DNA from 4 places in the Bradyrhizobium sp. 956_D2_N1_4 genome. Region 3 is predicted to be linked to each of the others. Evidence: predicted binding sites of a transcription regulator. Region 3 holds the regulator's gene; each other region holds the start of a gene.

The links. The regulator LexA, encoded in region 3, represses DNA repair genes until DNA is damaged. The targets are predictions, from matches to a motif close to TGTTCNNNNTGTGTTCNG.
Region 1: a site for LexA is predicted at 2,117-2,134, ahead of AB7535_RS39415 (DNA recombination protein RmuC). Genes of this name have one in related genera too.
Region 2: a site for LexA is predicted at 2,512-2,529, ahead of ruvC (crossover junction endodeoxyribonuclease RuvC). Genes of this name have one in related genera too.
Region 4: a site for LexA is predicted at 1,339-1,356, ahead of AB7535_RS36265 (YifB family Mg chelatase-like AAA ATPase). Genes of this name have one in related genera too.

Annotation. Positions count from the first base shown of each region.
Region 1 is NZ_CP197237.1:8,370,453-8,374,764, reverse strand. Features, by position in the region: gene truA (tRNA pseudouridine(38-40) synthase TruA) at 1-210, opposite strand, end outside; gene fmt (methionyl-tRNA formyltransferase) at 330-1,253, opposite strand; gene def (peptide deformylase) at 1,470-1,994, opposite strand; gene AB7535_RS39415 (DNA recombination protein RmuC) at 2,166-3,365, shown strand; gene AB7535_RS39410 (AmpG family muropeptide MFS transporter) at 3,449-4,312, shown strand, end outside.
Region 2 is NZ_CP197237.1:6,586,629-6,590,940, forward strand. Features, by position in the region: gene ruvB (Holliday junction branch migration DNA helicase RuvB) at 1-670, opposite strand, end outside; gene AB7535_RS31210 (hypothetical protein) at 667-1,197, opposite strand; gene ruvA (Holliday junction branch migration protein RuvA) at 1,194-1,811, opposite strand; gene ruvC (crossover junction endodeoxyribonuclease RuvC) at 1,954-2,481, opposite strand; gene AB7535_RS31225 (YebC/PmpR family DNA-binding transcriptional regulator) at 2,717-3,463, opposite strand; gene AB7535_RS31230 (methyl-accepting chemotaxis protein) at 3,667-4,312, shown strand, end outside.
Region 3 is NZ_CP197237.1:3,644,416-3,648,727, reverse strand. Features, by position in the region: gene AB7535_RS17115 (hypothetical protein) at 1-376, opposite strand, end outside; gene AB7535_RS17110 (hypothetical protein) at 569-844, opposite strand; gene lexA (transcriptional repressor LexA) at 1,052-1,753, opposite strand; gene AB7535_RS17100 (molybdopterin molybdotransferase MoeA) at 1,930-3,141, opposite strand; gene AB7535_RS17095 (hypothetical protein) at 3,373-3,525, opposite strand; gene AB7535_RS17090 (HAD family hydrolase) at 3,723-4,312, opposite strand, start outside.
Region 4 is NZ_CP197237.1:7,671,375-7,675,686, forward strand. Features, by position in the region: gene AB7535_RS36265 (YifB family Mg chelatase-like AAA ATPase) at 1-1,280, opposite strand, end outside; gene AB7535_RS36270 (PilZ domain-containing protein) at 1,507-1,752, shown strand; gene AB7535_RS36275 (tetratricopeptide repeat protein) at 1,832-2,605, shown strand; gene AB7535_RS36280 (AAA family ATPase) at 2,636-3,928, opposite strand; gene AB7535_RS36285 (CpaD family pilus assembly protein) at 3,925-4,312, opposite strand, start outside.

The DNA.
Region 1 (4,312 bases), 4.7 Mb from region 3:
AAACTGCTTGTCGATGTCGACATGCGCGACCTGGCCGCGCGCATGCACGCCGGCATCGGTGCGGCCCGCACCGTGCACGCGCAGATCCGCGCCGGTCATCGCCTTCACCGCCGCCTCTAACGCGCCCTGCACGGAAGGCAGCGTGTCCTGCACCTGCCAGCCGAAGAACGGCGCGCCGTCATATTCGATGGTGAGCTTGTAGCGGGGCATCTCAATCCGGGTGGTGTCATCGCCCGGCTTGACCGGGCGATCCAGTACTCCGAGACATCTCTGTTCAGCCGAGAAGCCTCGGCGTACTGGATACCCCGCCTTCGCGGGGTATGACAGCGCTACGTGAATTTGGCTCCCGGCTTCACCGGCACGCCGCGCAAAAAGTCCGTGGCCTGCATCCGCGCCTTGCCCTCGCGCTGGAGCTCGAGGATGCGGATCGCGCCCTCGCCGCAGGCAATCGTGAGCTGGTCGTCGAGCACCTCGCCGGGTGCACCGGAGCCCTTCGCCAACTCGCAGCGCAGGATTTTTACGCGCGCATTCTCAAGCTCGGCCCAGGCGCCGGGAAACGGCGACAGGCCGTGGATGTGGCGCAGCACGGCGTGCGCCGGCTTGGTCCATTCGATCCGCGCTTCGGCCTTGTCGATCTTGGCGGCGTAGGTGACGCCATCCGCGCTCTGCTTCTTGAGCTGGAGCCCGCCGCGGGCGAGCGCGGCCATCGCGCGCACCATCAGATCGGCACCGAGCCGGGAGAGGCGGTCATGCAGATCGACCGCGGTCATGTTGTCGGGAATCGCCATGCGCTCGGCCATGGCGACGTCACCGGTGTCGAGACCGACATCCATCTTCATCACCATGACGCCGCTCTCGGCATCGCCTTCCATGATCGCGCGGTTGATCGGCGCGGCGCCGCGCCAGCGCGGCAGCAGCGAAGCGTGCAGATTGTAACAGCCGAGTTTCGGCGCATCGAGGATCGCCTGCGGCAGGATCATGCCGTAGGCGACGACGACGGCGGCATCGGCGTCGAAGGCGCGAAACTCGTCGAGCGCTTCGGGCGTCTTCAGCGACTTCGGCGTCAGCACGGGAACGCCGAGCTTTCGCGCGGCTTCCTCGACCGGGGTCGGCTGCAATTGCAGGCCGCGCCGTCCGCCGGGCTTGGGCGCGCGCGTATAGACCGCCGCGATCTCGTGGCCATGCGAGACCAGCTCGAGCAGCGTCGGCACGGAGAAATCGGGCGTGCCCATGAAGATGAGGCGGAGGGGCATGACAAGGACTCGGTATGTTCCCTCCCCCCTTGCGGGGGAGGGCTAGGGAGAGGGGTGCCACACGACGCGCTCTCTCGGCGTTAGCGCGGGCGCCCTATTGTTGGCATTCGCAAACGACGGGCGCCTTTTGCTGGGCTACCCCTCTCCCCCGCCCTCCCCCGCAAGGGGGGAGGGAGCGCACGGGAGTTCGCGGCAGCACCAGCGCTTACAAATGACTTACTCCGCGCGCTTGGCGGCTTTCTCGAACTTCTTGATCACGCGGTCGCGCTTGAGCTTTGAGAGATAGTCGACGAACAGCACGCCGTTGAGATGGTCGATCTCGTGCTGAATGCAGGTGGCGTAGAGGCCTTCGGCGTCCTCCTCGTGCACCTTGCCGTCGAGATCGGTGAAGCGCACGCGCACCTTCGCAGGCCTTTCGACCTCCTCGTAATATTCGGGGATCGAGAGGCAGCCTTCCTCGTAGACCGACAGATCCTCGGAGGAGGCGATAATTTCAGGGTTGATGAAGACACGCGGCTCCGGCTTTGTCTCGCCGTCCGGGTCAGGCTTGGCGAGGTCCATGGTGATCAGCCGCAAGGGCTGCGCGATCTGGATCGCCGCGAGCCCGATGCCGGGCGCGTCGTACATGGTCTCGAACATGTCGTCGGCAAGCTTGCGGATCTCCGTCGTGACCTTCTCGATCGGCTTGGAGACCAGACGCAGCTGCTTGTCGGGCAGGATGATGATTTCTCTGAGGGCCATGGCCGCGATTTAAGCCGCATGCCGGATGCGGTCAATGCGGCGAGGAACTCCGTTAACCCTCCGCTAACCATAAAACTTCAGGTTTCGTTAACCATAAAAATTAGGGGGCTATTAACCATAAGCGTTCGCTATTCGTTCGCGGAGAGTGTCGAATCGGCTACAAGGGCCGCCATGAACGAGATCATTTTCCTGGCTGGCGACTGGCCGGTCCGCACCATCGATGCGCTGATCGGCTTCGGCGCCCTCGTCGTCATCCTGCTGGTGGTGATCGCGGTCGTGATCGCGCGATCCGGGCGGCGCGGCGCGGAACTCGCCATGGCCAATGCCATCCGCGCGGACGAGCTCGAGGAGCGCCTCAGCCAGGTGCTGCACGCCCAGAGCGAGGCTGCCGGCCGAGCCGACGCCATGACCCAGGCGCTGGCCGGCCGCCAGGCCGACATGGCGCGCGCGGTCAACGAGCGGCTGGATTCGGTGACCCATCGGGTCGGCCAGTCGATGGAACACTCGACGCGCAACACCATGGAGAGCCTGCGCGCCCTGCACGAGCGGCTCGGCATCATCGACAACGCGCACAAGAACCTGACCGACCTCACCACGCAGGTGACGACCTTGCGCGACGTGCTCGCCAACAAGCAGTCGCGCGGCGCCTTCGGCCAGGCGCGGATGGAGGCGATCGTCCAGGACGGCTTGCCGAAGGGCGCCTACGAGTTCCAGTTCACGCTCTCGACGGGAAAGCGGCCGGACTGCGTGGTGTTCCTGCCCGACCAGCGGCCGCTCTGCATCGACGCAAAATTTCCGCTGGAGGCGATGACCGCGCTGCACGATGCGCGCACCGACGAGGAGAAGCGCATCGCCACGCAGCGGCTGCGCGGCGACGTGATGAAGCATGTCAGCGACATCGCCGACAAATATCTCGTCGCCGGCGAGACCCAGGAGATGGCACTGATGTTCGTGCCGTCGGAATCGGTCTATGCCGAGATCCATGACGGTTTCGACGACGTGATCCAGAAGGCCTATCGCGCCCGCGTCGTGCTGGTGTCGCCTTCGCTGCTGATGCTCGCGATCCAGGTGATGCAGCAGATCATGAAAGACGCGCGCATGCGCGACGCCGCCGACCAGATCCGCACCGAGGTGATCAAGCTCGGCGACGATTTGGGCCGCCTGCGCGACCGCGTGCTGAAGCTCCAGAAGCATTTTGCCGACGCGAACGAGGACGTGCGGCAGGTGCTGATCTCCGCCGACAAGATCGAGAAGCGCGCAGGGAGAATCGAGGAGCTCGATTTCAGCAAGACCGATGCGCCGGAGGGGCCGCATCTGGTGGCAACCGGTGCCGCGGAGCTGTTCCCGAGGAAGCTCCAGGCGGGGGAGTGAGTTTTGAGGCACACTGTCGTCGCCCGGCTTGACCGGGCGACGACACCTCACTTGTGGCAGCCAGAATCTGCTAACACCTCCCCATGACCGCACCCGACGCGACCTCCCCTGCCAGCCCCGACACGGCCCCCACCTCCTGGCGTGACGGCCTGGCCGTGTACCTGCAACCGCGGGTGCTGATCGTACTGTTCCTCGGCTTCTCGTCCGGGCTGCCGCTGGCGCTGTCGGGCTCCACGCTCCTGGTGTGGATGCGCGAGGCCGGGGTCGACCTCAAGACCATCGGGCTGTTTGCGCTGGTCGGCACGCCCTACACGCTGAAATTCCTGTGGGCGCCGCTGGTGGATGCGCTGCATGTGCCGCTGTTCACCCGCGCGTTCGGACGGCGGCGCGGCTGGCTGCTGTTCTCGCAATTGCTGCTGATCATCGCGATCCTGCTGCTGGCACTCACCGATCCCGCGCGCTCGCCGTTCTACGTCGCGCTCGGCGCGCTGCTGGTCGCGACGACGTCCTCGACGCAGGACATCGTGGTCGACGCGTTCCGCGTCGAGAGCCTGCCGGAGAGCGAGCAGGCCGCCGGAATGGCTTCCTATGTCGCGGCCTATCGCATCGGCATGCTGGTCTCGACCGCGGGCGCGCTGTTCATCGTGTCCGGCTTCGAGGGCACCGGCATTCCGCGCGCGTCGGCCTGGATGTGGGGCTACGTGGTGATGGCGGCGATGGTGCTGATCGGCACGATCACCGCGCTGGCCGCGACAGAGCCCGAGCAATCGGTGCGGGCGGAAGCCGCGACACAAACCGAGACGGCGTTCGCGCGCGTGCTGCACGCGGCGATCGGGGCCTTCTCGGAATTCCTGTCGCGCAAGGATGCGCTCGCCGCGCTCGCCTTCGTCGTGCTGTTCAAGTTCACCGATGCCTTCTCCGGCACGATGACCGCGCCGTTCGTGATC
Region 2 (4,312 bases), 2.9 Mb from region 3:
GGCCGGCGATGCGCGGCGTGCCGCGGGCGCGGCGCGCGATTTCGTTGGCACCGTCGGCGCTCATGCCGACATTGAGCACGCGCGCGCCGCGGGTGACGATGCTTTCCAGCTCCTCGATCGTATAGAAGTTGAGGCGGACCGGGATGCCGAAGCGATCGCGCAAGGGATTGGTGAGGAGGCCGGCGCGCGTGGTGGCGCCGACGAGCGTGAATTTCGACAGCTCGATCTTCACCGAGCGTGCCGCCGGGCCCTCGCCGATGATCAGGTCGAGCTGAAAATCCTCCATCGCGGGATAGAGCACCTCTTCCACCGCCGGGCTGAGCCGATGGATCTCGTCGATGAAGAGCACGTCGCGCTCTTCGAGGTTGGTGAGGAGTGCGGCGAGATCGCCAGCCTTGGCGATCACCGGACCCGAGGTGGCGCGAAAGCCGACGCCGAGCTCCTTGGCGACGATCTGCGCCAGCGTGGTCTTGCCGAGGCCAGGGGGGCCTACGAACAGCACGTGATCCAGCGCCTCGCCGCGCTTGCGCGCCGCCTCGATGAAGATCGAGAGGTTCTTGCGCGCCTGCTGCTGGCCGACGAAGTCGGACAGCGATTGCGGACGTAGCGCGGTGTCGCCGACGTCATCGGAGCGGCGCTCGGGCGTGACGATGCGTGGGGGAGTGGTCATGCGGGCAGGATAACACGATGCAGCGGTTTCGCGAGCCACCAGCACAGGCTGGCCGGAATGACGGCGACGACGGCGAACATCGCCGAAAGCTTCAGCGCCTCGGGCGCGGAACGGACACTCGGCACGATCACCGCCGAGGTTTCGGAGGCCACGACGAACATGCCAACCATGACGAAGCCGGCAGCGCCCAGCGCCGCGGCGAGCCACGCCATCCAGATCATGTTGAGATCGGCGTAGACCGCCGCCAACGCAAATATCAGGCCGGCGACGACTGCAGGAAGGAACGCGGCGAGAACCGTGACGATAGCCAGCAGCACGATCGCGATCGAAACCAGGGCACGCAGTGCTTCCAGTTCGAGGAACACGAGAAACATCTGCAGCACCGCGGCGCCGAGCGCCGTTACCGTCACAGCAACCAACGCGGCGGTCGTCAGCGGCCCGACAATGGAGAAAATCACGACGATACCGGCCACGCGCGAAAGGCGACGAAACAGGGCGGCGACGGGATTGGAGTGGGCCGCGCTCACTTCGACAGCTCCTTCAGGCCTAGCCGGATGAGTTGCGCGGTCTCGGCGCTCTCGCCCGCGCTGCGCGATGCGGATGCAATAGCGGCAGCCGCCTGCGGCTGGCCGTAACCGAGATTGACCAGCGCCGAGATCGCATCTGCCACCGGGCGCGGCGCGCGCTGGTCGTCGACGGCGCCGGCGAGATGCACGACGGCGGGATCGACATTGGCGAAAGCAGGCGCCTTGTCCTTCAGCTCGGTAACGATGCGCTCGGCGACCTTGGGGCCGACGCCCGGCGTACGCGCCACCGCGGCCTTGTCGCGGAGCGCGATGGCGTTGGCGAGATCGGAAGGCGCCAGCGTGCCGAGCACGGCGAGCGCGACTTTTGCACCGACGCCCTGCACGGTCTGGAGCAGGCGAAACCATTCGCGCTCCTGATCGGTGCGGAAACCGAACAGCTTTATTTGATCCTCGCGGACATAAGTCTCGATCGACAGCACCGCGGCCTCGCCGGGCGAGGGCAGATGCTGCAGCGTTCGGGCCGAGCAATGCACCTGATAGCCGACCCCGCCGACGTCGAGGAGCACATAATCCTCGCCGTAGGAATCGATCAGGCCTTTGAGCTTGCCGATCATCTCGGGACCTCGGCTACGGCAGGCACTTCTCTCTCGTCATGGCCGGGCTTGACCCGGCCATGCACGCCTTTGACATCGGCGAGAAAGAACGTGGATGCCCGGGACAAGCCCGGGCATGACGCCGGCGATGCATGGCGATCGATCATATCCCCACCACCTTCAGCCTGAGCGCCGTGCTTTGGCGATGATGGGCGTGGGTAATGGCGATGGCGAGCGCGTCGGCGGCGTCCGCTGACGGCGGCTCGGCTTTCGGCAGCAAAATCTTCAGCATCATCGCGATCTGGTGCTTGTCGGCGTGGCCGGCGCCGACCACCGTCTTCTTGACCTGGTTCGGCGCGTATTCGGCGACAGTAATGCCGAACATCGCGGGCGCCAGCATGGCGACGCCGCGGGCCTGGCCGAGCTTCAGCGTCGCGACGCCGTCCTTGTTCACGAAGGTCTGCTCGACCGCGGCTTCCATCGGCTTGTGACTGGACAGGACGGCGGCAAGCCCCTCATGGATCGCGAGCAGCCGGCTAGCCAGCGGCAGATCGTCCGGCGGTTCCACCGAGCCGCAGGCGACGTAGATCAAACGATTGCCCTCGGCCTCGATCACGCCCCAGCCGGTGCGGCGCAGGCCGGGGTCGATGCCGATGATGCGAACGGGGCCGCGAATCGGGAGCGCAGTCATGGGCCAGTGATAGCGGCTGGCTGCGGTGGGGGAAACAGAAACAGAACGGAAGTAACAGGGGAAGTGGGGTGTCGCGATTGGGTGCCCGCGATGACGACCACAAGGCACGCGGTCATACCCCGCGAAAGCGGGGTATCCAGTACGCCGCGGCTTCTCCGTATCCTTCTGGCGTCTCTGGAATACTGGGTCGCCCGGTCAAGCCGGGCGACGACAGGGGAATTCGGAGCTGGCTGCCTCAGCCGCCCATCTTCGCCAACAGCGCGTCCGACACCTCGAAATTGGCGTAGACGTGCTGGACGTCGTCGTGCTCGTTGAGCAGGTCCATCAGCTTCAAAAGCTTCTCGCCGGTCTCGTCGTCGACCGCGACCGTATTCTGCGGCTTCCAGATCAGGGCGGCCTTGCGCGGCTCGCCGAACTTGGCTTCCAGCGCCTTGGCGACGTCGCGATAGCCTTCGGTCGAGGCGTAGATCTCGTGTCCGCCTTCGCTCGATACCACGTCGTCGGCGCCGGCCTCGATCGCGGCATCCAGCACCGCGTCGTCGGAGGCGACGCTGCGGTCGTATTCGATGATGCCGGTGCGGTCGAACATGAAGGAGACCGAGCCGGTTTCGCCGAGATTGCCGCCCGACTTGGTGAAGAAGGAGCGGATGTCGGAGGCGGCGCGGTTGCGGTTGTCGGTCAGCGCCTCGACGATGACGGCGACGCCGCCGGGGCCGTAACCCTCGTAGCGGATCTCGTCATAGTTCTCGCCCTCATTGCCGAGCGCCTTCTTGACGGCGCGCTCGATATTGTCCTTCGGCATGTTCTCCTGGCGCGCCGCGATGATGGCCGCACGCAGGCGCGGGTTCATGTTGGGATCGGGGGTGCCCAGCTTGGCCGCGACGGTGATTTCCCGCGCCAGCTTGCCGAACAGCTTCGACTTCTGGGCATCCTGCCGCCCCTTGCGGTGCATGATGTTCTTGAATTGGGAATGTCCGGCCATGCGTGTCTCGTAAGGAATCGTGCGCCAAAGGTGAGCGTGGGAAGCGCGGCCTTATAGGCCGCCAACCCACCGGAATGAAAGAGGCTCTACGACTTTAAGGTAATACCGTAGTGGCCCGTGCCTACGAGTCAGGCACCGTTAACCCTGATTTCATTCCGGCCTGCGAAAATAGCAACCGCCCGTTCCCCGACAAGAGTGACCTGATGGCGTTCGCATTGTTTCGGAAGCGTCTGCCCGACTTGTCCGCGCCCGTGGCACCCCCACAGGCCGCGCCGTCGCCGGTCGATCCGGCGCCCGCCCCCTCGGCCGAGGCCGATTCCGCCAGGGAAATCCTGGAACTGCTGGAACTCGAGCTCGGCGCCATGATCCGCCAGCTCGAGCGGGCCGCCAATTCGGTCGCCGGCGGCGCGGAGGCGACCGCAGCAACGCTCGCGGATATTCGCGAGCGCACCGACGCCCTCACCGGCCGCACCAATGCAGCGCAATCGACCGCCTCCACCTTTGCCCATGCCGCCGACAAGTTTACCCAGTCCGCGCAGGGCATCGGCGCGCAGGTGCGCGAGGCCGGCAAGCTCGCCGACGAAGCCAGCGCCGCGGCGCAGGAAGCCCGCGCCAATGTCGACCGCCTGCGCGAATCCTCCGCCGCCATCGGCAATGTCGTCAATCTGATCGCGCAGATCGCGCGGCAGACGACACTGCTCGCGCTCAACTCGACCATCGAGGCGGCGCGTGCGGGTGCGGCCGGCAAGGGCTTTGCGGTCGTCGCCACCGAAGTGAAGGCGCTCGCGGTGCAGACCCAGGGCGCGACAGAGGAGATCACCAGGAAGATCGACGCGCTCCAGCGCGACG
Region 3 (4,312 bases):
GCTCGCGCTCGCCGAGCGGCTGGGTCACCGGTAGCTGCAGCACGGTCGCACGCTGGCCTTCGACCAGCTGCGTCACCAGCACGGATTTGCCGTCGGGGAATTCGATCGCATCATGATGGCGATCGGGAATGTGCGGATCGATCTTGCCGAACTTGCCGACGCGCGAATTGACGGTGCGCGTCCAGATCCAGCGATTGTCGTAGCGGACGTTGTCGGCGAAGGCGAGCTCCGTTCCCGGGAGCAGGCAGACCGCGACGGTCGGATCGGCCGCGGAGGCAAAGCCGCGCGTCGAGGTGCCGCGGAAAGTTGTCGTGACGATCGTCTCGCCGACTTCGGCGGGACGCGACGCGACGGCATGCAGGCTGTAGTCACACATCGGGTGCTCCTCATGCAGGGATGGCGACCCACGTCTCTTAATCGAGGCGCAGGCCTCTATCAGAGTGGAAATACCAAACGTTCTGCCGGGTTGTAGGCAAATCTACGGCTCGCCGCCGCAGGCCGCAATCACATTAACTTTCCCGAATCCGCCAGGAACAAAGCCCGCCCCTTTGCATTCTGCAGGCGCGTGTCAGCGCCCCGCAGGCGCCGACCAGCCGGAATATTGCCAGCCCGGCCGCGACGGTTGGTCGACGGCGTCGAGGGCCTTGCGGACTTGCTCGCTTACGGCGGTGTCCTTGCGGACATGGGGCCGCGATTGCGCGGCCAAGGCTTGCACGGCCAAGGCTTGCACGGCCAAGGCTTGCACGGCCAAGGCTTGTACGTCCAAGGCTTGTACGTCCAAGGCTTGCGACGCTGATGCTGCGATCAGCGCCACAGCAATTGTGCTCAGAACGATCCGGCGCATGACTTCTCCTCGAACCTGAAGGCCGCGAAGCAGGGCTGCTTCGTGCGGCGTGCCGAGGATTTACCGCTGGAGGAGGGGCCGGATAATCTGCGCGAAACCAGAAAGACTATCCAGCGGAAGCGGACAATCGTCCGCTCCAATCTCGGATCGGCGCCGCCGATCGAAAGCGCGCGGGGCGCCAAATAACCGATACCGGCACGTCCGGTATCAATACTTCCGGTACAGCCCGATCAGCTTGCCCTGGATCTTCACCCGGTTGGGCGGCAGAATGCGGACCTCATAGGCCGCATTGGCGGGCTCGAGCGCGATCGAGGCGCCGCGGCGGCGGAAGCGCTTGAGCGTCGCCTCCTCGTCGTCGATCAGCGCCACCACGATATCGCCGGTATCGGCGCTCTCGTTGCGCTGGATCAGCGCCATGTCGCCGTCGAGAATGCCGGCCTCGACCATGGAATCGCCGCGCACTTCGAGCGCGTAATGTTCGCCCGAGCCGAGCATGTCAGGCGGTACGCTGATGGTGTGGCTGCGGGTCTGCAAGGCCTCGATCGGCGTACCGGCCGCGATGCGGCCCATCACGGGGACCGCGACGGGGCGCTCGCCCTCGTCCGCCGGCGGGCTCGAAGTCGTGCGGACCTTGCCGAGATTGCCTTCGATGACGCTCGGCGTGAAGCCGCGGCGGCTGCCGGCAGCGGCCTGAAGCTCGGGCAGCTTGATCACCTCGATGGCGCGGGCCCGGTTGGGCAGGCGCCGGATGAAGCCGCGCTCCTCGAGCGCAGTGATCAGGCGATGGATGCCCGATTTCGAGCGCAGGTCGAGCGCGTCCTTCATCTCATCGAAGGAGGGCGGCACGCCGCTTTCCTTCAGCCGTTCGCTGATGAACCGCAGGAGCTCGTATTGTTTGCGCGTTAACATCTCGACCAAAATCCCCCGGTTGATGTCGTTCGATTCCGAGACGCTGAATTCAGCAGTAAGCCGCTACATTCTCGAAACAAATCATGAACAGACACTATATGTTCGATACATGTTCCGCAACTGCTTAATTTACCGTGAACGCGACAAAGTTCGCGGAACGCACGCGAACGAAGCGCTCAGACGGGCAGCCGCAAGACCTCGCAAGGCGTGCCGGCTTCGGCCTTCGACGCGAATGGCGCGCGCACGAGAAGTGCCTGTGCCGCAGCGAGATTCGCAAGCAGCGAGGAATCCTGGTGATTGACCGGAAGGGCGACGAGCGTGCCGTCATCGCGGAGCTCGAGGCGTGCGCGCAGGTAATCCTCGCGCTGGTCGTTGGCGCCGACATCGCGGCCGAGCACCGCGCGTTCGCGGCGGTGATGAATCATCGAACGGCCCGAAAGCGCGCGAATCAACGGCACCATGAACAGGAAGCCGCAAACGTAGGATGACACGGGATTGCCGGGCAGGCCGATCACGCGCATCGCGCCGAGCCGCCCGTTCATCATCGGCTTGCCCGGCCGCATCGCTATCTTCCAGAACGCCATCGAGATACCTTCGTCCCTCAGCGCCTGCTGGACCAGATCGTGGTCCCCGACCGACGCGCCGCCGGTCGTGATCAGGATGTCGGCGCCGCTCTCCCGCGCGCGGCCGATGCCGGCCGTGGTGGCCTCCAGCGTATCGGCGGCAACGCCGAGGTCGATGGTATCGGCGCCCTCGCTGCGGGCGAGCGCGTGCAGGGCGTAGCCGTTGGAATAGACGATCTGGCCGTGGCCCGGCGTCGTACCCGGCATCACCAGCTCGTCGCCGGTCGCGAGGATCGCGACCTTCGGGCGTCGCCGGACTGGCAATTGCGGGTAATTCATGCCGGCGGCGAGCGCGAGGTCGCGCTCGGTGAGCCGGGCTCCCTTGCGCAGCAGCACGTCGCCTTCCGAGAAGTCGACGCCGGCGGGGCGGATGTGCCGCCCCGTTACGGCGGCTTCCTTGATCGTTATGCGCTTGCCGTCCGCGATCGTGTCCTCCTGGATCACGACCGCATCAGCGCCATCGGGAACGACACCGCCGGTGAAGATACGCACGGCCTCGCCGGCGCCGACCGATCCCGCAAACGGGCGGCCCGCCGCGACCTCGCCAATCAGGGTGAGCTGGGAGTCGATCTTCGCCGCATCGACCGCGCGCACCGCATAGCCGTCCATTGCCGACATCGCCTGCGGCGGCTGCGTGCGCCGCGCGGCGACGTCGCGCGCGAGCACGCGGTGGAAGGCTGCGTCGAGCGCGATCATCTCTTCAGGCAGCGGCTCTGCGCCCGCCAGCACCGCAGCGAGCGCGTCGGAAACCGGCATCAGGGCCACGGGTGAAAACTCCTGCTGGGCCCGTTCGGGCAAATCGGCGGCGAGAGTTCTAGCCGAGTGCAGGCGCAGAGGCAAAACAGTGGCCGCGCAGGATGATTTATCCTGCGTCATCCGCTCTGCGATGAAGGGTGAGCATCAAGTCCGCCGCGGCATGATCCAGAAGGCGAGACAGACCGGTACGAGGATGGCCATGGCGAGGACGAGAAGGACGAGAGCCACGGCCAGCATCGGTCAACTCCCCGGCGGCTTGTACGGACTGACGTCCGGCGCTGCGGGGCCCTGATCCTTGTCAGGCAGCGGGTCGGCCTGGGATTTCAGGTCGGCGGCCTTGCTGATCAGTTTTGCGGAGAGGTCAGAATCCGAGGTGGTTCTGGCGAATTTCATCAGCAGAGAGGCTTGCTTGGTAAGGTAGGTTTTGCCCAACACGACGATAAGCCCGATGTAGAATTCCCAACGGACTCATGAGTCCCGAGAGGGGCAATCGTTCCGGGAACTCCGTATAAAAATGCACAAAGGGTTTTGGTTCCTCGCCCCCAGGCAAAATAGTTCCACTCGCGGCCCGTCGGCTTGCCGGCCAGAGGTCAGATTCCGAGCGCCTTGAGGGCATTCCCGACGTCGCGGGGCGAGGTCACGTGGACCGCGGTCAGGCCGCGCGACCGCGCTCCTTCGATGTTCTCGGCAAGATCGTCGAAGAACACGATACGGTTCGCCGGCACGCCGATCGCGGCCACGACATGGTCGAAGGCCTCCACATCCGGTTTGCGCAGGCCGATGCTGGACGACAGATACAGCTCGCGGAAATGGCCGAGCAGGCCGGCATATTCCTTCGAGAAGTGGTCCACATGCGGCCGGTTGGTGTTGGAGAAGGCGTAGAGCGGCAACTGCTTCGCCGCACGCGGCAGCAGCTCGGCGATGTCGGGCATCTCGCCGGCGAAGATCGCGTTCCAGCCCTCCAGGAACTGCGCGTCCGAAATGCCGATCCCGAGCGAGGCGCGCAGCGAGTCAAAATAGGCCTCGTCGCTGATCTTGCCGACCTCGTGCAGCCGGTAGGCTTCGCTGTCCCGCACGTAGCGCGCGACGATGGCGTCCGGCTTGCAGCCGGCATGTCCCGCCCAGCAGGCGATCGCCTTGGAGAAATCGATGTCGAGCACGACGCGCCCGAGATCGAACA
Region 4 (4,312 bases), 4.0 Mb from region 3:
GCATCCGCGTAACGCGCGAGCTGAATGTCGCGCGCGGCTGCCACGCGCGCGGCGACTTCCGCCGAGCCTTCCGCCGCCGGCGGCAGGATCAGATCGGCTGCGGTCACCGCGGGAACCTCGATGCGCAAATCGATGCGGTCCATCAGCGGACCGGAGATGCGCGCCTGGTAGTCGCCGGTGCAGCGATCGATGCGGCCGCGCTTGCAGGCATAGCCGGGCTCGAACGCATGGCCGCAGCGGCACGGATTCATCGCCGCGACCAGCATGAAGCGCGCAGGATAAGTCACGCGATGATTGGCACGGGAGACGGAGACCTCGCCGTTCTCCAGCGGCTGGCGCAGCGAATCCAGCACCCGCGGATCGAACTCGGGCAGCTCGTCGAGGAACAACACGCCCTGATGCGCGAGCGAGATCTCGCCGGGTTTTGCGCGGATGCCGCCGCCGGTGAGCGCGGCCATGCTCGCGGAATGATGCGGCGAGCGGAACGGCCGCCGCGCGGTCAGCGCGCCACCCTCGATCTCGCCGGCGACGGAAGCGATCATGGAGACTTCGAGCAATTCGCCCGGCGACAGCGGCGGCAGGATCGAGGGCAGGCGCGCCGCCAGCATCGACTTGCCCGCACCGGGCGCGCCGATCATGAGCAGGTGATGTCCGCCAGCGGCCGCGATCTCCAGCGCGCGCTTGGCGCTCTCCTGGCCCTTGATGTCGCGCAGGTCGAGCGGGGAGGCGGCGACCTCGTGCACGCGCGGCGTGGGCCGCGACAGCACCTGCGTGCCCTTGAAATGGTTGGCGATCTGGATCAGCGATTGCGCCGCGATGATCTGGATGTCCGGGCTCGCCCACGCCGCTTCCGAGCCGCAGGCCGCCGGACAGATCAAGCCTTCCTCGCGCACATTGGCGCCGATCGCGGCGGGAAGCACGCCGGCCACCGGCGCGATCGAGCCGTCGAGGCCGAGTTCGCCGAGAACGGTAAAACCGGTCAGCGCATCCGGCGGGATCGCGCCGATCGCGGCCATCAGCCCGAGCGCGATCGGCAGGTCGTAATGGCTGCCCTCCTTGGGCAGGTCGGCGGGCGCCAGATTGACGATGATCCGCCGCGCCGGCAGCGCCAGCCCCGAGGCAATCAGCGCCGAGCGAACGCGCTCCCGTGCCTCCGACACCGCCTTGTCGGGCAGGCCGACGATGGCGAACGCAGGGAGGCCGGGCGCGACCTGCACCTGCACGTCGACCGCGCGGGCCTCTATCCCCTCAAAGGCGACGGTAGAAACCCGCTGAACCATGCTCGAACCAGCCTGCCCTCTCGCACAATTAGGGGTAGCAGAGCCCGATCTTTCTTGCAAGAACAATACGAGAACAGTCCGAGGGCCCGGAAAACCCTAACCGGTCGTAAACATCACGCAGACACTACGCCTCGAATGCGAGCGGCTCTCATCAGCACATCCCAACGAATGTTCGCTACTCCTAGAGCTGCGGGATGGGCCGTGATCTAACGGGTGAACAATTAAAATGCTTGCAAATCGCCGCAGAAGCGAACGACGGGTGTGCACTCGGCTCGCCAAGATTCACTTTGGCGCGGGCTCGCTGCCGAGGGATTGCACGATCACGGATATCTCGGATGGCGGCGTGAAAGTGGTGGCGGAGTTTCTGGAAGTGCCGCCGCAATTCACCATCATCTTCGCGCCCGATTATTCCCGCCAATGCCGCCTGCGCTGGCGCATCGGCTGCGAATTCGGCGCCGAGTTCACCGATTGAGCCGGACGGACCGGGTTCCTTAACTGGACTTTAGCGTTAATCGGTAAGCATCGCTGATCAGTCGCCGAGTGATCAGAGTATGCCCAAGCGTTCGTCCCTTGCCTCTCCGCCGGCGAGATTCCTGCTTTCCGCGCTCGTGATGCTTGCCCTCGGCGGCTGCCAGACCACGAGTCTGGAGGACATCACCGGCGCGCTCGGCGGCAAGTCGGAAACGGCTGGCAGGGCCGATCCGAAGCCGGACATGGACGCGCTTCGCGAGCGCTATCGCGCCAAGCCTTCCGATCCCAACGTCGCGCTCGAATATGGCATGGCGCTGCGCGAGACCGGCCAGCGCGCCCAGGCCGTTGCGGTGATGGAGCAGGCCGTGCTCGCCCATCCCAGCAACAAGGCGCTGCTCGCCGGCTACGGCCGCGCGCTCGCCGACAGCGGCAATTTCCAGCAGGCCTTCGATGTGCTCAGCCGCGCGCATACGCCTGAGGATCCCGACTGGCGCATCCTGTCGGCGCAAGGCGCGGCGCTCGATCAGCTCGGCCGGAACGAAGAGGCGCAGCAATATTATTCGGCAGCGCTGAAGATCGTGCCCGAGGAGCCGCAGGTTCTGTCCAATCTCGGCCTGTCCTACATGCTCCAGAACAATCTGCCGCGGGCCGAGGAAACGCTGCGCCGCGCCTATGAGCGCAATCGCGCCGATTCCCGCGTGCGCGCCAATCTGGCGCTCGTCGTGGGACTGCAGGGAAAGCAGGCCGAGGCCGAGACCATCGTGAAGGCCGACCTGCCGCCGGATCAGGCCGCGGCAAAGGTCACGGCGCTACGGCAGTTGCTGGCGAAGAAGCAGCAGCGGGCGGACAAGTAGCCCGCCCTCGTTTCTCGTTCGCGTTGGTGCTTACGACACCTTGCGATGCGGGGCTGACCCGCGACCCGCCCTGCCCTTGAGCCTCTTCAGGAGCGGCCCGAGCAGCGAGCGCTTCGGCTTCTTCACCTCGCCACGCCCGGCGAGGCGGTTCGCCATGTTCTGGAACAGAAGGGTGGTGCGGTGGTTCTTGGAGACCTCTGCGATCATCTGGCCGTTATTGGCCGCGGTCGAGAACAGTTTCGAGTCGAACGGGATCGCCGCGATCGGCTGGCTCTCCATGGTCTTGGCGAACGCCTTGACGTCGATCTCCGCGCGCTTGTGCATGCCGACCTGGTTGATGCAGTACAGCGGCGGCCGGTCGTTGGGCCGTGCCGCCTTGAGCACGCTCAGCATGTTCCTGGTGTTGCGCAGATTGGCGAGATCGGGCTCGGCCACGATCACGATGTCGTCGGCATTGACGAGCGCGCGGCGCGTCCAGCCCGACCATTGGTGGGGAACGTCGAGCACGATGCAGGGTGTGGTCATGCGCAGCGTGTCGAAGATCGCATCAAAAGCTTCGGCGCCGAAATCGTAGACGCGGTCGAGCGTCGCGGGCGCAGCGAGCAGACTGAGGCGCTCGGTGCATTTGGCGAGCAGGCGCTCCATCAGCGCCGTGTCCGGCCGGTCCTGCGAGAGCACCGCGTTGGCGATGCCCTGCGCCGGGTCCTGGTTGTAGTCGAGGCCGGCGGTGCCGAAGGCGAGGTCGAGATCGATCACGACGGAATCGAGCGCGAGGTCGCGCGCGATGGTCCAGGCCACGTTGTGCGCGACCGTGGACGCACCGACGCCGCCCTTGGCGCCGACCACCGCGATGACGCGGCCGGTGATGATGGCTTCCGACGCCGAGAACAGGCTGCAGATCGAACGGACGACGTCGAGCGTTTCGACCGGTCCCACCACGTAGTCGTTGACGCCGCGGCGGACCAGCTCGCGATAGGGCGCGGTGTCGTTGGGGTTGCCGATCACGACCACGCGGGTGCCGGGATCGCAGACGCCGGCGAGATCGTCGAGGCCCTCGAGGATATCGCGTGTGCCGTCGGATTCGATCACGATGACGTTCGGCGTCGGCATCGTGTCATAGACTTCGATGGCCGCGGCAAGGCCGCCGCCCTTGGCGGTGAGATGCGCCTTGGCGAGACGGCGATCTTGCCCGGCCGCGGTGATCGCGGCGAGCGTCTGCTCGGTCTCGCAAAAGGCCTGCACCGAGATGCGAGGAACCGGCGCAATGTGGTCCTCGGGGTGCCGCGGGTCGTCCGCTTCTTCGTCGTCGTGAAGACTTGTCATTTGCCTGTGTCGCTGAGTTTGGCCTTTTCGGCCTCGGGATACATGGTCGTGGTCGCCATGCCCTTGCGGTAGCGCTCGAAGGCGATCTCGCGCCGTGCGGTGTAGGCAGGCGTCTCCGCCCTCGGCTGCTCGAGGTCGGCGGGGTTGTCGATCATGGCCGCGAGGTTGCGCTGGCTGGCGCAACCCAGATTGAAGTACGGCCGGTTCTCGTTGTAGCCGGGGTCGAGGATGTTCGGACCGACGTCTTCCGGCCACAGCCCGCAGGGGCCGGCGACCGCGGCGATCTTCGAATAGCTCAGGCGGATGGTCGGCAGCAGTCCGGGATCCTCGGGCCGATAGGGATGCTGGACGATGGCGCGCGACGGCACGCCGCCGGATGCGAGC